DNA from 4 places in the Martinezella sp. CNPSo 3890 genome. Region 1 is predicted to be linked to each of the others. Evidence: predicted binding sites of a transcription regulator. Region 1 holds the regulator's gene; each other region holds the start of a gene.

What was found. Region 1 encodes LexA, which represses DNA repair genes until DNA is damaged. Its sites were predicted from a motif close to TGTTCNNNNTGTGTTCNG; they were not measured.
Region 2: a site for LexA is predicted at 2,085-2,102, ahead of AC13RC_RS01485 (PA0069 family radical SAM protein). Genes of this name have one in related genera too.
Region 3: a site for LexA is predicted at 2,851-2,868, ahead of dinB (DNA polymerase IV). Genes of this name have one in related genera too.
Region 4: a site for LexA is predicted at 2,207-2,224, ahead of AC13RC_RS28945 (2'-5' RNA ligase family protein). Genes of this name have one in related genera too.

Annotation. Positions count from the first base shown of each region.
Region 1 covers NZ_JBXSOR010000001.1:1,149,906-1,155,013, reverse strand. The annotation lists gene eno (phosphopyruvate hydratase) at 1-105, opposite strand, end outside; gene kdsA (3-deoxy-8-phosphooctulonate synthase) at 254-1,093, opposite strand; gene AC13RC_RS05680 (VOC family protein) at 1,090-1,977, opposite strand; gene lexA (transcriptional repressor LexA) at 2,397-3,119, shown strand; gene AC13RC_RS05670 (ComEC/Rec2 family competence protein) at 3,100-5,108, opposite strand, start outside.
Region 2 covers NZ_JBXSOR010000001.1:304,832-309,939, reverse strand. The annotation lists gene AC13RC_RS01505 (4-(cytidine 5'-diphospho)-2-C-methyl-D-erythritol kinase) at 1-239, shown strand, start outside; gene moaB (molybdenum cofactor biosynthesis protein B) at 239-793, shown strand; gene AC13RC_RS01495 (hypothetical protein) at 825-1,133, opposite strand; gene AC13RC_RS01490 (glycosyl transferase) at 1,412-1,930, opposite strand; gene AC13RC_RS01485 (PA0069 family radical SAM protein) at 2,172-3,329, shown strand; gene rnhB (ribonuclease HII) at 3,435-4,094, shown strand; gene AC13RC_RS01475 (phosphotransferase) at 4,099-4,863, opposite strand; gene AC13RC_RS01470 (F0F1 ATP synthase subunit B) at 4,980-5,108, opposite strand, start outside.
Region 3 covers NZ_JBXSOR010000002.1:16,247-21,354, reverse strand. The annotation lists gene AC13RC_RS06300 (Orn/Lys/Arg family decarboxylase) at 1-1,591, shown strand, start outside; gene AC13RC_RS06295 (GNAT family N-acetyltransferase) at 1,614-2,174, shown strand; gene AC13RC_RS06290 (hypothetical protein) at 2,215-2,538, opposite strand; gene dinB (DNA polymerase IV) at 2,922-4,019, shown strand; gene AC13RC_RS06280 (pyridoxine/pyridoxamine 5'-phosphate oxidase) at 4,112-4,756, opposite strand; gene AC13RC_RS06275 (class I SAM-dependent methyltransferase) at 4,767-5,108, opposite strand, start outside.
Region 4 covers NZ_JBXSOR010000019.1:2,177-7,284, forward strand. The annotation lists gene AC13RC_RS28940 (SulP family inorganic anion transporter) at 1-1,507, shown strand, start outside; gene AC13RC_RS28945 (2'-5' RNA ligase family protein) at 1,517-2,128, opposite strand; gene AC13RC_RS28950 (hypothetical protein) at 2,354-2,491, shown strand; gene AC13RC_RS28955 (methylated-DNA--[protein]-cysteine S-methyltransferase) at 2,630-3,193, shown strand; gene AC13RC_RS28960 (GNAT family N-acetyltransferase) at 3,233-3,781, opposite strand; gene AC13RC_RS28965 (DUF4180 domain-containing protein) at 3,799-4,173, opposite strand; gene AC13RC_RS28970 (hypothetical protein) at 4,338-4,841, opposite strand; gene AC13RC_RS28975 (hypothetical protein) at 4,918-5,108, opposite strand, start outside.

The DNA.
Region 1 (5,108 bases):
CGCGCGGCCCAAGCTGCCATCTTCGAGGTAGACATCGACCTCGACAGTCGGATTGCCACGGCTGTCGAGTATCTCGCGGGCGATAATGTCGGTGATTGCGGTCATGATAGCTTCCTGCTCGCTGGTTTATAAATCGATTTAAATCGTCTTAATCGAAGGCGCGGAAATTACAATGGCGATCCGCGCCGCGATTTGGCACTCCTGCAGGCCCGTAGCGTAAATTCATGTCAGCCTGTTGAATGCCGGCTACGTTTCAAGCCTTGGCGATGGCGTCGAAGGCCAGCAGCTTCTCCAGAAGCCGTGGCATATCCTTCAAATAGACCATGTTTGGGCCGTCGGACGGTGCATTGTCGGGATCCTCATGCGTCTCCACGAAGAGACCGGCAACGCCGACAGCGACGGCCGCGCGCGCCAGCGTCTCGACGAAGCGGCGGTCGCCGCCGGTCGAGCCGCCCTGCCCACCAGGCTGCTGCACGGAATGGGTCGCATCGAAGATGACGGGCGCGCCCATCGCCGCCATGATCGGCAGCGAGCGCATATCCGAGACCAGCGTGTTGTAGCCGAAGGAGGCACCGCGCTCGCAGAGAAGAATATTCGGGTTGCCGCTGTCGTTCAGCTTGGCAAGCACGTTCTTCATGTCCCACGGCGCCAAGAACTGGCCTTTCTTGACGTTGACCACGCGGCCGGTCTTGGCGGCTGCAACCAAAAGATCGGTCTGGCGCGACAGAAAAGCAGGGATCTGCAGGATATCGACCGTCTTGGAAACGATGGCGCACTGCTCTTCCGTATGGATATCGGTCAGAACCGGAAAGCCATATTCCTTCTTCAGGTCTTCAAAGACTTCCAGCGCCTTTTCCAGGCCGATGCCACGCTTGCCTGACAGCGATGTGCGGTTCGCCTTGTCGAAGGAGGACTTGTAGACAAGGCCGATGCCCAGCTTGCCGCAAAGTTCCTTCAGGACGCCGGCAACCATGAACGCATGGTCGCGGCTTTCCATCTGGCAGGGGCCGGCAATCAGCGACAGCTTTGCAGTATTGGAAAAGAGGACCTTGGAGGCACCCTCGCCGACGGTGACTTCCGAATTCGTGCTCATATTATCTCCTCAAAGGCGAACAATGCGCCCTGACCGGGTGCCAACCTCGCCAATAGACGATTGTTCTTACGCGTATAGGTGACGCCGTTAGCAGTGAAATGCGACGATGTCACGGAAAGATCGCGCGTTTTGAAAAGGATTGCACGTGCTCTGAGCCCCGGATCATTCGTGCGAACAGGTAGATCATAGAATGCCTCCATTCCTTCCGGCGTCAAAATCTCCAGATCGGCATTGGCGGCCTTGATCGTCAGGCCAAAGGAATGCTCCATAATGCGCGGGCCACCGACAAGCTCCTCGAAGAAGCCGCGATAGGCCGCCGGCTTCGGCGCGCAAAGCGCTACCCGCGCGATACCAGTCACGCCGTTTTCGTGACGCTCGAGCACACTGCGGTCAGCCGGCAGCGGATTGATGCGCTGACAGCAGAAAGCGAGAAAATCCGGCGCGCGCAGATCGGCGGCGAAGGCAAGACGAAAACCGGCCGTGGTTTCCGTTCCATCCGGCATCTTCATGGGACGGGAGAAATCCAGCATCTGCCCCGCCGAAATCGCAGCTGCTTTGAAGCGCTCGTCATCCGCCACCGCGTCATCCGTACCGAATACCACGGCCGAAAAGCCATTTTCGCCGACCCGGAAGCGATAAGCCTGGTCACGAGCAACGAAAACGTTGCCATCCAAGATGCTCTTTTCGCACTGCTCCATCGATGCCACGCCCAGAGGCTCTAAATAGGTTTTATCGGCAAGGAAGACGCAAGCATTCTGCGTGCCAAAGGGATGGCGCGCATCTGGAGCCACTGTAAAACCGAGCTTGCCGAGGCGCTCGCGTGCCAGAGCGATATCGACGGTCGGCAGCACGAGATGATCCAGCGGATGCGGAGACGAAATCATGGCTTCTCCTGTTTGCTTGCCGAAGCAGATTTGCGCCCATCCCCCGCGCAATTCAAGATGGAAGCATGGAACACCCGGAGCACACGACATGGATCGAAGGCAATCTCGCAAACGTGATTGCTGATTCTCTGCCATGGCTGGCTCATGCAGCCGCGCGGCACGTTCATCCAAATGCTCGGCGCACGGGCTGAACGACAAAGTCTCGGAAGCGAGTAGAGCGGCATTTCTCTTATTTTTCTGCAGGTTAACGGAGACACAGCGCGCCGATGTTCGGAGCCGATCCATTCGCAAATGGTAATTATTTAACTGACCTCACAAGGCTTTACCGAAATTTAAGTACTTGCGGAACACATATGGAACATATAGTGTCCGTTCTGGATTTGTTTCACAGCTTTTCTTGATTCTGGGGTTCCAAGACGATGTTGACGCGCAAGCAGCAGGAACTGCTTCTCTTCATTCACGAACGCATGAAGGAATCCGGGGTTCCGCCATCTTTCGACGAGATGAAGGATGCACTGGATCTGGCATCGAAATCCGGTATTCATCGCCTGATTACGGCACTGGAGGAGCGGGGCTTTATCCGCCGGCTGCCGAACCGGGCCAGAGCGCTCGAAGTCATCAAGCTTCCCGACGCCTATAATCCGAGCCTGCAGCAGCGCCGCGGCTTTTCTCCGAGCGTTATCGAGGGCAGCCTCGGAAAGCCGCAGCCCGTTGCCCCGCCCGCTCCGTCGAAGGTGGCAAATGACGATCACAATGGCTCGGCGTCGGTGCCCGTGATGGGCCGCATCGCTGCCGGTGTTCCGATCTCGGCCATCCAGAACAATACGCACGACATTACCGTTCCCGCCGACATGCTCGGATCCGGCGAACATTATGCGCTTGAAGTTCGAGGGGATTCGATGATCGATGCCGGAATTTTCGACGGCGATACCGTCATCATCCGCAATTCGACGACGGCCAATCCCGGCGATATCGTCGTTGCACTCGTCGACGACGAAGAAGCGACACTGAAGCGCTTCCGCCGCAAGGGTGCCTCCATCGCGCTGGAAGCCGCAAACCCGGCCTATGAAACCCGCATCTTCGGGCCGGACCGCGTCAAAGTTCAGGGCAAGCTCGTTGGCCTTATTCGTCGCTATCACTAACCGGTGAATTGTCGACGACGGGTGACGCTGGCGCAATTGGCGCGTCGAATTTGCCAGTGCGCCAATCATAGGTTCGATGCCTGGTCCATGGACGCTGCGGGTTCTCGAATGCGGCTGAGATAATGGGCCTGTCTGCGGTAAATATCATTTCGATGGAGCCGGTTTTGCGCAATGTCTCACCGGTTATGAGCATCGCTCCGGAACGGCAGTGGTTCAGCCGCATTCGGATTGGCGTTACGACGATATTCGCCATATCGCAGGCTGAGGGTAGATAGGCTGCGTTCTCGATCGTAACCAGTATCGCGCCGTTTTCGAGGATGGCTGCGCACCATGCTCCTTTCTGGCAGGCGAAACTGCCCTGCATGGTACGGTCCAAGGCCTCCTCCATTGCGATACGGACCGCCTTCTGTTCTTCACTGTTCAATCGCTTATAACGATCTGCCTTGCCGATTTGTGGAAGTCGGCTGTCAGCCGGGAGCATGGTCGGAGGCTGATGTTCCGCCGCCACCAGTGCCTTTTGCCATTGTTCGAAAATGAAGGCCTGCGGTCTCTCGCGATTGGTCGCGAGTATATCGTCCTGGCGCAATGCGACCAGGACGCCATCTTCGGAGATCATCAGGTCGGGTTTCGGTACGCCAGATCCGAATGCCGCCAAGCCCATGGACAAGAGCGATAATAGCAGGCCCAGATGGCGAAGCCGGGTCCGTAATATGCTCATGATCAGGAAGCCGATAATGAATGTGGGCATCAGCCAGGCCGGCTGGCGACCGAAGGTGATGTCGCCTCCCCAACCAGCTACGGTTCTTGCGATCACGATAACGAGTTCCAGTCCCTCGCCGGTTACTTTCCAGAAAGGCCCGTCGAGACCGAGCGGCATGAGCAGCATCGCCGCCATGCCGAATGGCATGACGATAAAGGAGACGATGGGCATAGCAGCGAGATTGGCGGCGAGCCCATATGTCGCCAATCGGTGAAAATGCTCGATCGAGAAGATAGCCGTCGACGCGCCGCCGATGAACGAGGTCGACGTCACGCCTGCGAAGAAGCGCATGACGAACAATAGCGGACTTAATAGACGGACGCGCGGCAAAATGTTTTCGCGATGTCGCCGCCGCTTCCATAGCGAATAGCCCGACACCAGCGCCAGCGTCGCCGCATAGGACATCTGGAAACTCGGGCCGAGCACTTGTGACGGCGACAGTACGAGAATGACAATGGCAGAAAGTGCGACGTTGCGCAGACTGATCGATGGCCGATCGAAAAGCACGGCCACGAGCATGATCGCCATCATGATGAAGGCACGCTCGGCGGATACACCGAAGCCGGAGATGAGATAATAGGCCGTTACGGTGAGAAGCGCGCCGAGGGCTGCGAACTTCTTGGTCGGCCAGGCCTGCGCGACACCGGGAAACAGGCTGAACAAGTAGCGTAGGCCGATGTAGAAAATGCCGGCCGACAACGCCATGTTCAGACCGGAAATTGCAATGATATGGGTCAGACCGGCAATTCTCAGCGCTTCGGTCGTATCCTTGGAGATTGCGCGTCGCTCATCGGTGACAAGCGCTGCGGCAAAGGCGCCGGTATCTCCCGGCAAGGTTTGCCTGATCCTGTCGCCTATGCTGTTGCGCAGGCCAGCGAGCCAGATATCGGCCGCATCCAATAACGAGCCGGCCGCGTTGTCACCGGATGGCGACAGCAATTCCGGTGTTCTGTAGGCAAAGCCGTTCGCACCGATACCGTTGAAATAAGAACTGAAGGCGAAATCGTTGAGACCAAGCAAGGCCGGTCCGGCCGGCGGCGTCAACCGCGCCCTACCCTGGATGCGATCACCGAGATCGAACGGCTCCGCCTGCTTGCGCACGAAGATCGTAACCCGCTGCGGCGCGCGGCGAATGGAAGGTTTTTCCGTTGCCTCGACGCGAACGACATAGCGCCAGCGTCCATTGTCATAGGATTCCCGTCGTTCGATCTGACCGGTCACGGTCGTGG
Region 2 (5,108 bases), 850 kb from region 1:
TCAAGACCCTGCGCAACGATCTCGAACCGCCGGCACGCTCAATCTGCGGTGAGATTTCAGCGCTCTCCGGCCTGATCGAAAGCCAGGGGCCGATCATGACGCGCATGTCCGGTTCCGGTGCGACGTGCTTCGGTATTTTCAACGATATCGAACAGGCGACGGCCGCCGCCGCTTCGCTTCAGAAGCAGCGGCCGGACTGGTATTTCCAGGTAACCGAAACGATCGCGGGAGAGGCATGATGGCAGCGTCAGGCAACGAAAGATCCTTCATTCCCGTCGGCATCGCCGTGCTGACCGTTTCCGATACACGCACGCTCGCTGACGATAAATCCGGCGATACGCTGGTTGCCCGCATTGCAGAGGCGGGTCACAGGCTTGCCGCCCGCGCCATCGTGCCAGACGACAAGGAGCGCATCCGCGCGCAGGTGGAAGCCTGGACGAAGAACGATGCGGTCGACGTCGTAATCACCACCGGCGGGACTGGCTTTACCGGCCGCGACGTCACACCGGAAGCGCTGGAGCCTTTGTTCGAGAAGCGGATGGATGGGTTTTCCGAGGTCTTTCATCGCATTTCCTACGACAAGATCGGCACGGCGACGATCCAGTCACGGGCGACCGGCGGTGTGGCCAATGCCACCTTCATTTTCGTACTGCCAGGTTCGCCTGGCGCCTGCAAAGATGCATGGGACGGCATCTTGAAGGCGCAACTCGACTATCGCCACATGCCCTGCAATTTCGTGGAGATCATGCCGCGCCTCGACGAGCATCTAAAGCGCGGCGCCGGCTCGAGATAGGTCTTCTGCTCAACGCGATATTGCGCGTCGATCATGCCTTCGGCAGAACAGGAATTGATTTCCAAGAATCGCCAGTGAGAATGATGCAGCTCCGGCCGGATACGTCGCTCATCAGCAGTGTCCAGTTGCCGCTCTCGGCGGCGTAGATCTCAACAATCGTGCTCTGATCGAGCTTGCCGACGGCCGAAAGCTTTTCCGAAAGATGGTCGCCAAGAAACGCGACGATATCGACGCGTTGAGCGCAGGCCAAGGTCACCTGAGCGGCGGCAATGCCGGGGAAAAGAGTTGCACTTACAATGAAGATCGTTGCCATGAGGCGGTAGAGCATCGTGCGTTTCATAACGCACCTCCTTTCGCCGAAATCCCGGCAGAAAAGGAGAGTTCCGCTGACCAGTTCCGCCTGATATCGGCATCTTCATGGTCGGCCGCCTGACGCGACACGCATAAGGTGCCGCCACATGCAAATTATCGCAGCTATTCGCGCGTTTACAAATGGAATCTGCGGAACGCTAGAGCAGTTCCAGCAAAAGTGCGAAGCGATTTTGCGTCCGGAGCTGCGTAAAAACAAGAAGATGGAGCGTTTTCGCGATTCGAAGAAAAGCGGAAATGCTCTAGGCCCTATCGCGCCGCGCGGGCGACCCAGGACGGAATGAGCTCGCTTGAAAGCCGTCGGCCCTTCTGTCCCTTGGCGAACTCCGCCAGCCCCATGCCCGACCTGGCGACGGCGATCGCCTGGTGCTTGGAAAGCAGCAACCCCAGTTCCAGCGGCGCCGTACGACGGCCGATTCGCTTCAGAAACGGGCGACGATAGCCGCGCGATGCTGTAAAGCGCGCCGGCACCTTGTTCAGCGAGACATATTCGGCGATCTCATCGATCCAGCCGGCTTGCGGCCGTGCGCCCGGCTCGACTAGCAGCAACCATTCGCCCCTCGCAGACCGCAATATATCCTTGATATCCCACTGCGAATAAAAGCGGCAGCCGGCGGCATCGGCCACCTTCGATGTGCCGTCCCTGGAACCGTGATCAAGCACGACCACGTCGCTGACCAGCCCTTCGACCGCTCCTGCCACCAATGCCGCCAATGTCTGCGCCAGCTCGGGTTCGTGATCCTGGCATTCGATGATGACCGTCAACATTGCCCATTTATAGAGCGGCGCATAATTTATTGCCAGCACCTAACCCTCAGGCTCGAGCGTTTAAGAAAAGCATCATAAGCGGCCGAAAATTCTCACGGCCGGCGCCGCCGAATACCTCCCGTGAATGAGATGGAAAATGACGGTCGCGGATTTTTGTTCTTGCAATGTTCTCATTTGTCGGATAGGAATTTAATCATCTTAGACGCGGCATGCGATGGCATGAGCCGCCCTGGAGCTACCGATGAACGAGCAGTCCCTTGCAGGGCAGGCCGCTTTCGCGCCTGCCAACACGGCAGATGTTGCCAATGCTTTGATCGCCGATGCCGGTCTCAGGGTCGACGTCGAGCGCCGGCGTGGGCGCGGCGCCGGATTGAACCCGAGCGGCCGGTTCGAGCCGCAGCAGCGCGAAGCCTTCGACGACGGCTGGCAAAGCTGGGAAGAGTTGCCGCCATTCAAAACCGAAGTGCAGGTGGAGAAGCCGCGCACGGCCATTACCCGCAACGAATCCCCCGATATTCCCTTCGACCGATCGATCAATCCTTATCGCGGCTGCGAGCACGGCTGCATCTATTGCTTCGCACGACCGACGCATGCCTATATGGGACTGTCGGCGGGGCTGGATTTCGAATCGAAGCTCTTTGCCAAGCCGGATGCCGCCAAACTTCTGGAGCGTGAGCTGGCAAAGCCCGGCTACAAGCCGCGGGTGATTGCCATCGGCACCAATACCGACCCCTATCAGCCGATCGAGAAGGAATGGCGGATCATGCGCCAGATTCTCGAAGTGCTGAACCGGGCGAACCATCCGGTTGCCATCGTCACCAAGTCGGCGCTGATCATGCGCGATATCGACATTCTGAAAGAGATGGCCGCCAAGAACCTGGTGCGCGTAGGCCTGTCGGTGACGACACTCGACCGCAAGCTCGCGCGCACCATGGAGCCGCGAGCCGCGACGCCGCCGCGGCGGCTGGAGGCGATCCAGGCTTTGAGCGAGGCGGGGATCCGCACCTCGATCATGGTGGCACCGATCATTCCAGCGCTCAACGACCATGAGATCGAGCGTATCCTCGACGCCGGCAAGGCGGCCGGTGCGCTGGAGGCAAGCTATGTCATCCTGCGGCTGCCGCTGGAAGTAAGCCCGCTCTTCCGCGACTGGCTGCTGCAGCATTATCCGGATCGCTACCGTCACGTCATGTCGCTGATCCGCTCGATGCGCGGTGGCAAGGATTACGATGCCGAATTCGGCAAGCGCATGAAGGGTGCCGGACCCTATGCCTGGCAGATCAGCCGCCGTTTCGAGATGGCGACCCGCCGGCTCGCGCTCACACGCCGCAATATTGCGCTACGCGACGACCTGTTCGTGCCGCCGGATGGCAGCGGCGTGCAGCTGTCGCTGCTCTGACGATCCCTGCGGGTTTTCCCTGTACCCGCTGGAAAAGCCCCTGGCTTCGCCGCCATGATCCACCGGGGGCTTGCAGGAGATCGGGTGGTGTGCGAGCTTCGCCGCATGTCACGCCGTGCACCACCCGATTCTCCAATGCTGTTCGAGGATGTTCCGCTCGTCCCCACTTTCGAGCTGGAGCTGATTGCGCGCCGTGCCGGCCATTGGCCGGTTGCCGGGGCCGATGAGGCGGGCCGAGGCCCGCTTGCCGGACCGGTCGTGGCGGCCGCCGTTATTCTCGATCCAGAGCGCATCCCGGCTGGGCTAAACGATTCCAAACAGTTGACAGCCGCCAGACGTGAGGAACTGTTCGTCGAAATTCTGGCGACGGCAACCGTGTCCATCGCCTCGTCGAGTGCCGGCCGTATCGACACGACCGATATACGCAAGGCCAGTCTGGATGCCATGCGGCGGGCCATTTGCGCGCTGGCCGTGCCAGCAAGCTATGTGCTGACCGACGGGCTCGACGTGCCTGTTGGGCTCGCCTGCCCAGGAAAAGCCGTGGTCAAAGGTGATGCGCGCTCCTTCTCCATTGCCGCCGCTTCGATCGTCGCCAAGGTGACACGCGACAGAATGATGGCGCGTGCTGGTGTCGTTTTTCCGGCCTATGGTTTCGCGGCCCATGCCGGCTATGGCACGGCGCAGCATCGTGCAGGTATCGAGGAGCATGGTCCCTGCCCGCTGCACCGCATGAGCTTTCGCCCCTTGCGCAAAGAGGTCATCTAAGCACTCAGCCCGTCAGCCCCGCGGCGATTTCAGCCGACCGCTTTCTGATATATGCAACATCTTCTCTGTAGATGCGGTCATGTCCCTCGTGGAGATTCCGACGATATCTCTCGATGCCGCGGGCAGCTTCCCGTTCCATGAAGGCCAAAAGAGCCTCGAGCCGCTCGACGATGACGTCAGGCAACGAGGCGCGCTCGCTAATGGACAGGCCATAGGCATCGACAAAGATGCGGGCGCGACCAACTTGGGCGGCAAGTGTGTCCATTCCGTCGACGGCGGCGCTGGAGGACAGCGGCGCCCAGCGATAGACGGCATAGGCCAGATCCCACATTCGCGAACCGGGATGCGCCGCCTCGAAATCGATGATACCGGTCACTTCGCCATCGTTCAGGACGACATTGTAGGGAGCAAAATCCCCATGGCAAATGACCTCGCAGGGCGAGCGGGCCGGCAGTTGCCAGGTGTGATCGGCCTCAAGGTCCTTTGCGAACAAGCGGGAACAATCGTGATAGCGACGCAGCAGCGATGCAGCCGACCGTAGCGCCATTTCGCCGCGCATATCAATGCAGTCATCGAGATCGCCAGTATCCCCGGGTAGATAGGTTACCCGCTCCCAGGCCTCGTCATATCCAGCCGAAATCGGAGCGGCATCGAAACCATGCCGATGTAGCGCAGCCAGCAAGGCGTGCACGCCCGGTGTCCATGCCGCAGCCGGTCTCACGATGAGATCGCCTTGACGAAACGGTTCATCGCCTGTCACCGCCTGCATCCGCCCTCCTCAATCTTGTGATTTTGCTGTTGGTTCCGGCAATGATCAACCCGGCAGTGCGGAAATAAAAAACCCCGCCGAAGCGGGGCTCTTTCGAATTTCGATATTCCCAGGGCTTAGTTCAGCCGCGTCTTCACTTCCTTGACGGCATCGCTGAAGAGACCGGACTGGACGTTCCCATCGGCCTTCTTGGCAAGCACCGATTCAGCAGCGGCGATCGCGAGGTCGACAGCAGCGGAGCGAAC
Region 3 (5,108 bases), on a different contig from region 1:
CCACAAGGCCGCCCATCACGGCGCGCTAATGATCTCGGGCGGCATTCCGATCTACCTGCCGACCAGACGCAATCTCTATGGCCTGATCGGTCCGATGGATTTCGCCACCATGGACGAGGACGCGCTGCGCGAGCGCATTCGCACCCATCCGCTGGTAAAAGATCCGGAAGCCTACAAGAAGCCGCGTCCGTTCCGCGTCGCGGTCGTGGAGCAATGCACCTATGACGGCACCATCCACAATGCCGAGATGATCCTCAAGCGCATCGGACATCTGTGCGACTACATCCTTTTCGACGAGGCATGGGCGGGCTTCATGAAGTTTCACCCGCTTTATGCCGGGCGCTTTGCCATGGGCCTTTCGGACCTCGGCCCCGATGCACCCGGGATCATCGCCACGCAGTCGACCCACAAGCAACTCGCAAGCTTTTCGCAGGCCTCGCAGATCCACATGAAGGATAGGCACATCACCGGCCAGAAACGCCGCGTGGAACACCGTCGCTTCAACGAAAGCTTCATGCAGCACGCCTCGACCTCGCCCTTCTATCCGTTGTTTGCCTCGCTCGACGTCGGCGCGCAGATGATGAAGGGCCGTTCGGGCGAAGTGCTTTGGGACGACACGATCCGCCTCGGCATCGAACTGCGCAAGAAAATCCGCGCCGTACGGCGCGAATTCGAGGAGAAGGAACATCGTCCCGAACGCCGCTGGTTCTTCGAGCCCTTCGTGCCGGATCGGGTCGCGATTCCTGATGTGGCAAGCCCCGGCGCTGTGCACGATGTGCCTTGGGAGAGCGTCGCGACCGATCAACTCGCCACCAATCCCGCCTTCTGGCACCTGACACCCGATGCGGCATGGCACGGCTTTTCCGGCATGGAGCCGGGTTTCGCCATGACGGACCCGAACAAGCTCACCCTGCTTACCCCCGGCTTTGATCGAGCGACTGGAAAATATACGGACCACGGCATTCCAGCGCCCATCGTTGCGCAATATCTGCGCGAAAACCGGATCGTCGCGGAAAAGAACGACCTCAATTCGCTGCTCTTCCTGCTCACACCCGGTGTCGAAGCCAGCAAGGCCGGCACCCTGATCAGCGGCCTTGTCGCCTTTAAAAAGCTTCATGACGACAACGCGCTGCTGGAAGAGGCCATTCCGGAATTCTATCGCCGCCGTCCCGGCCGCTATGCGGGCGTGCGCCTGCGGGATCTTTGCGCTGACATGCACAATTTCTTTCGTCAGGCCGATGTCAGCGCCCTGCAGACGAAGCAATTTTCCGCAGAACACCTGCCGCCGATCGCCATGTCGCCGCACGATGCCGCGCGCTGCCTGGTGCGCAACGATGTCGACTATCTGCCGATCGACGCCATTGCCGGCCGCATCGCGACGACACCCTTCGTCGTCTATCCCCCGGGGATTGCAACCATCGTGCCCGGCGAGCGCCTGACGGAACAGGCAAAGCCCATGATCGACTATCTCAAAATGTTCGAAACCTGCTTCAACACCTTCCCCGGCTTCGAGGTGGAGATCCAGGGCCTCTATCGCGAGATCGATGCATCCGGCAAAATCCGGCTCTATACCTACGTTGTCGCGGAATAGGCTTGGAAATTCAGGTTCGGACATGAAGCAGGATAAAACAATCATCGTTCGCCCATCCCGGGAGAGCGACGTCGATGCCATGCTGGCTATCTATCGCCGTCATATTCACCGCGGGGTCGAAGCCGGGGTCGATGATAGCGACACGCCGCAGCCGGACGATCTGCGCGAACGGCGCAAGAATTTGAAGGACCGCCGCTTTCCGCATGTCGTCGCGATCGAGGGTGAGAAGGTCGTCGGCTATGCCTATGTGGTGCTGTTCCGGAAGCGCCCGGCCTATCGCTATACCGTCAAGCATTCGATCTATGTGCATCACGACCATGTCGGCCAGGGTGTCGGAAGCCTGCTCATGCGCGGACTGATCGACGCCTGCGCGGCGGCCGGCTTCCGACAGATGATCGGCTATATCGACGCGGACAACGTCGCTTCGCTCGCCCTGCACGAACGCTTCGGCTTCGTTCGCGTCGGCCTGCTGCCGGCTGTTGCCTATCGCTACGGCCGCTGGGCCGATACCGTGATGGTCCAGCGCTCGCTCGGTCCCGGCTCAACCACGCAGCCGCCTCCGCCGCCGCTCTCCACCCGCTGAAGCAGAAGGACCTGTTGTCGGCCGTAACACAACTCCGTGCTTAGACTGGATGCCGCATCGGGGCCGGCAGGAAGCCCAAAACAAAATCTATGACCTTCGACGAGGACATTTCGCAGGGCTTGAGGGTGAGGCTTGCTGCGGAGAGCATATAGAGATTGAAACTGACGACATCGGTCCCGCCAAGCTCCTCGCCATAGAGCCAGATCCGTTTGCCGTCGGCCGATCGCTTGACCGTCACACCCCAGGGGCGACCTTGAAAATGCCCCTCCGAATAGCCGTCAGGCAGCTTCGCAAGCGCATGTTCGAAGCCCGACAATTCGGCGGGCAGCAGCTGCGACGCGCCGTCGATCATGGAGCCAGGCATTCGTCACATATGCCGCAGCCGTCTTCGTCCATCTTCCTCGCCGACCGCAGCCTGCGGCAGCACAGACACGCGGTGCCGTCGGCTCGGGATTCCTCGTCACGCTCGGGCGGGAGGATCTCCATAAGCAAGTCGGAAAGTGCATCGGTAGCGATTTGGCCCATCTCAAGGCTCCGTATTGGGGGACGGACAAGAGATAAGAAGCCTTGCGCGCATCTCAAGGTACCGTTTGCGGCATGGCTGGCCTGCGGCAATTTCCTCGCCTCTCCCTAGCAAGACAACCGAGCCGGTTTGATATCGTCATCGAGGATGATATGTTCCGCATTTGTTTCAGCTTCCGCAATAACGGACCGCGCTGAACCTACTGTGTAATGACCGAGACCGCCATGAACGACACCAGCTCGACCCCTGTCCGGAAGATCATCCATGTCGATATGGATGCATTCTATGCATCGGTCGAGCAGCGGGACAATCCGGAGCTGCGCGGCAAGCCGCTTGCGGTCGGCGGGTCGGCTGCACGCGGCGTCGTGGCGGCCGCAAGCTACGAGGCCCGTGCCTTCGGCGTTCACTCGGCGATGCCTTCGGTTACCGCAAAACGCAAATGTCCGGACCTGATTTTCGTGCCGCCGCGCTTTGACGTCTACAGGGCGGTGTCGCAGCAGATCCGCGAGATCTTTGCCGAATATACTTCGATGATCGAGCCGCTGTCGCTCGACGAGGCCTATCTTGACGTCACCCAGAACCACAAGGGGATGGAAATCGCCACCGAGATCGCGCTGGAGATCCGGACCAAGATCAAGCAGGTCACCGGCCTCAATGCTTCGGCCGGCATTTCCTACAACAAATTCCTCGCCAAAATGGCAAGCGACCTCAACAAGCCGAACGGCCAGGCAGTCATTACGCCAAGGAATGGCCCGGCCTTCGTCGAAACGCTTCCCGTCAAGAAATTCCATGGCGTCGGGCCGGCGACAGCCGAGCGGATGCACAAATATGGGATCGAAACCGGACTAGATCTGAAATCGAAATCGCTCGCCTTCCTGCAGGAGCATTTTGGAAAGGCAGGCCCTTATTTCTACGGTATCGCCCGCGGCATCGACGAGCGCCAGGTAAAGCCGGACCGGGTTCGCAAATCCATAGGCGCAGAAGACACATTCGTTGAGGATATCGACGATCTAGAGCTGGCGACGGCGGAACTGCGGCCGCTTGCGCAGAAGGTTTGGCGCTACTGCGAAACAGGCGGTTTCAGCGCCAAGACGGTGACCGTGAAGATCAAATATTCGGACTTTACCCAGGCGACACGCAGTCGGACAAGCTCCCTGCCGGTCGCCGGTGTCGGCGCGGTCCTGGATACCGCGTCGGCGCTTCTGGCAACCGTCCACCCGTTCACGCGGCCAATCCGGCTGCTGGGCATCACGCTTTCGTCTTTGACGAACGAAGAAGCCGGCGATGGGAGCTTACAGCCCCAGCTCGATCTCGGCATCTGAGGGATGCTGATCCTCAGCGGTCACAATGGCTGTCTAATCTTTCCGCCGAAAGCAGCAGAAACGGACAACCGCGGCCATCAAAGCGAAAATCATCAAGGCCAGAGCCGCTCCTTCAGCCAGCCCGCCTTTTCACGTCGATATCGCAAGCGATGGTGACGGCGCTCTGAATCGCCCTGCCAGAATTCGACCTCATGCGGCATGACGATGAAAAGCGCCCAATTTGCAGAAACAAGATCGGGCTCGTCCCGCAACCGCCGATGCTGCAGTGCCAATGCATCATCGAGCTCCTGCGACGAACCCAGAACCTCGCTCTGCCGCTTGGTCAGGGCAATCGCCTTGGCGCCCGGCGCGCGTGCACGGAAATCGGCATGGCGCTCATGCGCCTCGGCCTGAAACGCCATTCCGCGCAATCGCACCTGCCGTCCGAGCTGCGGCCAATAGAAGGTGAGTGACACAGAGGGATTGGCGGCAATCTGTCGGCCCTTCGGCCCCCTGCCTGATGTTGCGAAGTGCCAGCCACGCTGGTCGAGGTTCTTCAGGATGAGAACACGAGCATCCGGTGCGCCATCCTCGTCGATCGTGGAAAGCACCATGGCATGCGGCTCCTTGATATCACCCTCGATGGCATCGCGCAGCCAGTCGGAAAACAAGTCTCGCGGATTGTCAGGTGTCAGATCCGCCTCGAACGAGGGAAACGGCCCGGCCAAGGACTTGAGTATGCGCAATTCGTCTCTCACGGCGCTCTCCTCATGGTCTGGCGATAATGAGACGCAGCGAGCCTTCGAAGAATGGCTGCGTGCGAAGCGCGCCATAACGACGATCCCAGGATCCGTCGGTGAGATCGCGGCCGAGCTCGGCGACAAAACGCTCGCCAACGGAGGCATCGACAAAGCTCCATGCCGAATTGGCAAGCCGCGCGCCGGGATCAAGCATTCGCTCCGGTCTGCCATAATAGGCCTCGCCGAAACCATCGACGCAATTCAGCGGGATCGGCACCGCCTTGATCTCCACATTGCCGCCGAGTGCGGTCGCGATCCTATCCATCTCCGGATAACGTCGTCCCTCGACCGCAATCATTTCAGGCGCATA
Region 4 (5,108 bases), on a different contig from region 1:
CGGCATCGCCGGATGTCTCGTCTATGCCATATTCGGCCGCAGCCGCTTTGCCATCGTCTCTCCCACATCCTCGTCCGCAGCCATTCTCGCAGCCACCTTGGCGGTGGTGCCGGGCGATGCCACGATCAAGGCGGGGCTTGCCACGGTCGCCGTCGCGCTCGCCGGCATTCTCTTCGTCATCGCCGGTGCCTTGCGCCTGGGCGGCATCACCGGTTTCATCTCGCGGCCGGTCCTGCGGGGCTTCGCGCTCGGGCTGGCGATCACCATCATCCTGCATCAGCTGCCGATTCTGGTGGGCGTGCCCGTGCAGGGCTCGAATATCCTGAGCTACGCGGCGGCACTCTTCGGCGCTATTCTGCAGTGGAATCCGATCAGCGTCATAGTCGGCATCGTCGCGTTGGCGGCATTGCTGCTCTTGAAGCGATTGCCGGGCATTCCCGGCGCTTTCCTCGTGCTCGTCGCCGGCATCTTCACCTCCTATCTGTTCGGCTTGGAAGGCCATGGCGTCAAGCTGGTCGGCCCCATCGAGATCCTGCCGCAATGGCCGTCGCTGCCGGACGCTAACTGGACCGCCTATTCGCGGCTGGTACAGTTCACCGTGCCTCTGGTCCTCATCCTCTTTGCTGAGTCCTGGGGAACCATGCGAGCACTCGCCCTGCGTTATGGCGAGACGCTGGAGGTCAATCGCGAGCTTGGAGCGTTGGGTGCTGCCAATATCGCCAGCGCCGTCGTTCAGGGCATGCCAGTCGGCGCCGGTTTTTCCGCAGGCTTCGCCAGTGAGGCGGCTGGCGCGAAGACGCGGGCGACGACCGTTTTCGCTGCAATCGGCCTGGCGATCTTGATTGCCTGTGCGGGACAGCTGGTGGCGCTTCTGCCGGAACCGGTGCTCGCCGCCGTCGTGATCGCGGCTCTGACCCATGCGCTCGATCCCAGCCCCATTCTGCGCCTGCGCCGTCTGCATCGCGATTTCTACGTGGCAGTGGGTGCCGCTGTCGGCGTGCTCGCCTTCGGCGTTCTCAATGGCATGCTGCTGGCGATCGCGCTCTCGCTTGCCGCCATGATGCATCGCCTGGCATCCCCGTATATCGCCCGATTGGGACGGCTCAACAACAGCCATGACTTCGTCGATGTCAGCAGGCATGACGATGCGTCCGAGATACCGGGCATTGCCATCTGGCGCCCCGGCGAAACCCTGTTTTTCGGCAATGCCGATACGATCTTCGGCGAGATATTGTCCGGCAGTCGCAACGAAGCCGGGTTGCAGGCAGCTATTCTCAGCCTGGAAGAAAGCTCCGATATCGACAGTACGGCGATGGACGCCTTGATGGAGTTCGACAGCGCGATGCAGCGAGCTGGCCTCCGCGTCCAGTTCGCCCGCGTACATGACCGCGTTCGCGATCTCATGACGGTCGCGGGCATGGTCGACGTCGACAAGCGCTGCAGCTTCAGCGTCGATGATGCCGTGGCCGCGGTGATGGCGGCAGTTGAACCTGTTCCGAAACCGTAAGCGCCAGATTCAGAGCAATGGCCAGTGCCAGACATGGCCATGCTCGCCGTCGCCCTGAAAGCTGTTGACCAGCGTGAACGTTTTGACTGTCCAAGCAATCGGCTCTTCCAAAATCACTTCGGGAAGAATGTGGTTGCAATAAAACAGCGTCATGTGGGGTTGGAACGAAGTGGATATGCCGCTTTCAAAGCCCATACTTTGCATTGCAGTATCCAATTCCCGACGGAGTGTCGTTAGCCCCTCGTTTCCCTCCCTACACCAGAGTACATATTGACGGTTGTTGCCGTTGCCGAATGTGCCTGCCCGATCGAATGTCAGGGGAAACGATTTTAAGCAGATGGTTGACCCGGCCTCTAACGCAGCGAAGGTGGCTTCCTCCTGGGAGCGAGAGACAATGTCGATGGGATAGATGGTGGCATGGTAGAGATCATGCTTTCTGGCTGTGCGCATCAATCCATTTCGCCGACTTTGGTCGACGGTCATTTCTGCAGCCAATTTAGCGATTTCCGGGTCCGGCAACGCCGCAAAGTAGAGAGCTTGCCGACGTTTTGGCGGGCTTTTGCCCTTGCGATTAATTGGCGGTTTGCCGAGATCAAATGATAATTGATCGATGTGTTGCATGGCTTCATTCAAAACCGGCTTGGCTTTGCCTCCTTTTTCCCTGATCTCTAAAGCATATGACTCAACGACAAGGATTTCAAGAACAAAACGAGAACAAATGGCAGATTCATAAATCAGAATACCGACATCCTCGTTTCAAAAATGCGATCGAATAAAAGGCCCGTCTGATCTGTTCATTCCAAGCGAGGCTTGCTCTCTATTCTCTCCAACAAGGAATGACCGTCCATGTTTACCAGGGCCATCTTTTCAGCCGTATTTCTCGTCCTCATCGGGCTCGGCACTTCCGCTTGCTCTACGTCGGGAGATCACAATTCCGGCGGCGGCATGACGCTGAACGCGCCTCCGACTGGCGGCGGATATTGATCCCGTTCTGTCAATCGCCCTGAATCCGTTCGGCGGCCGTCAAAACGGTGGCAATTCTCGCTCCTTGCAAGAATCGGGTTGAATTCGAGGCTCCCGAGGACGATTTTCATGACAAGTGGAAACACGGGAGCTTTCGTCATGAACGAGACAAGGCAGAATTACCTGATCTTCGAAACCGCTGGCGGCTTTTGCGGCATCGCCTGGAACGAGGTCGGCGTGCTGCGCTTTCAATTGCCGACCAAGGATGCGGGCGCGACCGAACGCCTGCTTCTGCGGCGTTTGCCGAACGCGCAGCCCGGCGCGCCGAGCACGGAGATTGCGGGAGTGGTCGCCAAGGTGAAACGCTATTTTGCCGGTGAGGAGATCGACTTTTCCGACGTCACGCTCGATCTCGGCGAGCAGGACGCCTTCTTCAGGCAGATCTACGATGCCGCGCGACAGGTCGCTTGGGGCCATACGACGACCTACGGCACATTGGCCAAGCAGCTTGGCGCAGGGCCGGAAGCCGCGCGCGATGTCGGGCAGGCCATGGCGAAGAATCCGGTGGCGCTGATCATTCCTTGCCACCGCGTTCTAGCCGCAGGCGGCAAGATCGGCGGCTTTTCCGCGCCGGGCGGCTCCAACTCCAAGGCTCGCATGCTGGAGCTGGAAGGCGTTCAGCTGGCGTCGCCGAAGCCGGTGCAGCAGTCGCTGGCGTTTTGAGCCAGTCGATCCGGGTGTGCGGCTAAAGCTGCCCGCCCCCTATTCCTTCGGCTGACGGGCGCGGGAGAACAACAGTGTCTGCTTGTCATTGAGGCGCATTGGCTTCGGATCGCCATAGCCGGCTTTTTCGGCAACACGGATCGAGGCCGCATTGTCGGGCGAGATCAGGCAGACGCTGCGATCAAATCGCGGCTGTTGGTCGAGCCAGGCGACGGCGGCTGCCAGGGCTTCCGTCGCAAAGCCTTTGCCATGCGCCCACGCGGCCAGTGCCCAGCCGGCCTCCGGAATACCCCTGATTGGCGGTTCCATCACCCTGTGAAAGTCGGCAAAGCCGAGATCGCCGACATAGCGGCCGGAGGATTTTTCGCGGATTGCCCAATAGCCATGCCCGAGCAGCGGCCACAGACCATGATAGGACAGCATCCGCATCCATGACTCCCTGGAAGTGGAGACCACATTGCCGAAAATATGCCTCACGACCAGAGGATCGCTCCACATGCCCGCAAGCGGCTCGAAATCATCGAGCGTATGTCCCGTCAGGATAAGCCGTTCGGTTTCCAGTCGCGGCGGAGAAAGCGTTACTTCCATAAAGGCAGACCTTTGATTTAGCTTTGGGCATTCTGCTGCAGGCGCTCCGCAAGCGCATCCAGATCGGGCAGAAACCAGACCTCGCGACCCCTATTGGATTCATAGACGAAATCGCGCAGGGCATTACTGTCCGCGATCCATCCGGAGACGTCGCCGAGAATGACGAGCTGCGAACGATAGTTGACGAATTTCTGGATGATTGCGCCGGCAATGCGGGTTGAGAGCCGGAAAAACTCCTGGCTCAGCCGTGATGTCGGAACGACCACCAGCCGGGCTTCAGCGTCCCATGCAGCGCTGATCCAGTCATTCACGTCCCTTTCGCTGGCGAGGAGCGGACCGTTGTTATCGCCGATAACGACTCTTCGGCCGGAGAATTCTTTGACTATGTACATGCTGGTTCGACTTTGCATTCCATCGAGGGAAAGGTTGTTTGTTGTTGCTCTAAGTTGATAGTGGTTTCAAGGCGTCAGTCACCATCCTTATGCTTCATTGATATCCGCAATTCTTTTTCGGAGATCGGAGCCAAAGCCTAGCCTAAGGCGTTATCGCCGCTGCGTCATATCACTTGATCTGATGATCTCGTCCGCAATAGGACGATGAAGGCGAGAACGTGACTCACAAGGAGCAGCGGCACGTAAAGCGTCGGTATATAAATGCCTGCGCCGAAGAGACCGGGATTTCCGATTTTCGTTACGCCCATGTAATAGGCATTCAGAAGATCCAGAGTTCCCCAGATGTTGAATATCCAGACAACCGGAATGGCGATCGGCGACCGCCAGGAAAGGGCGGCCATGGAAGCGAGCGCGAGTATGGCCGAGATGAGATCGCCCCATCCGACCTTGTTGGCAAAATCCGAGCTCAACTGCGGAGATACGAATCCGGATACCAGAAAATTCATCCCCAAGAACCGGAACGCATGGAAAGCAGCAAGAAGTCTTAGAGCCTCATAACGCCGCATTGTGCGAAGCGCTGGCCAGACATAGACATAGGCTATCACCGAACTTGTCAGGAAGGCGCCGGCGACACTTAGAACGAATGGGAGATTGAGTTCCGGTGGCATCTCGGTTTCCTTCGTGTTTATCTTTCTGGTCTGACGGCATCGAAATCAATAAGTGTATTTCGCTGCCTTCGGGCGTTTAGGCATTGGCCAAGAGCAGGCGGAGCGGCAAAAGCGGACCGATCGCGATATATTCGTGATCCATGAGATTTTGCTTGGCCAACGGCAAGCCTTCCATGATTGCGTGAGCGTCGGCGACATCTCTCGAATCCAGCAGGAACACGGCTCCCCGGCCATCGCCTCGTGAATACCATTCGCGTATTTTTCCAT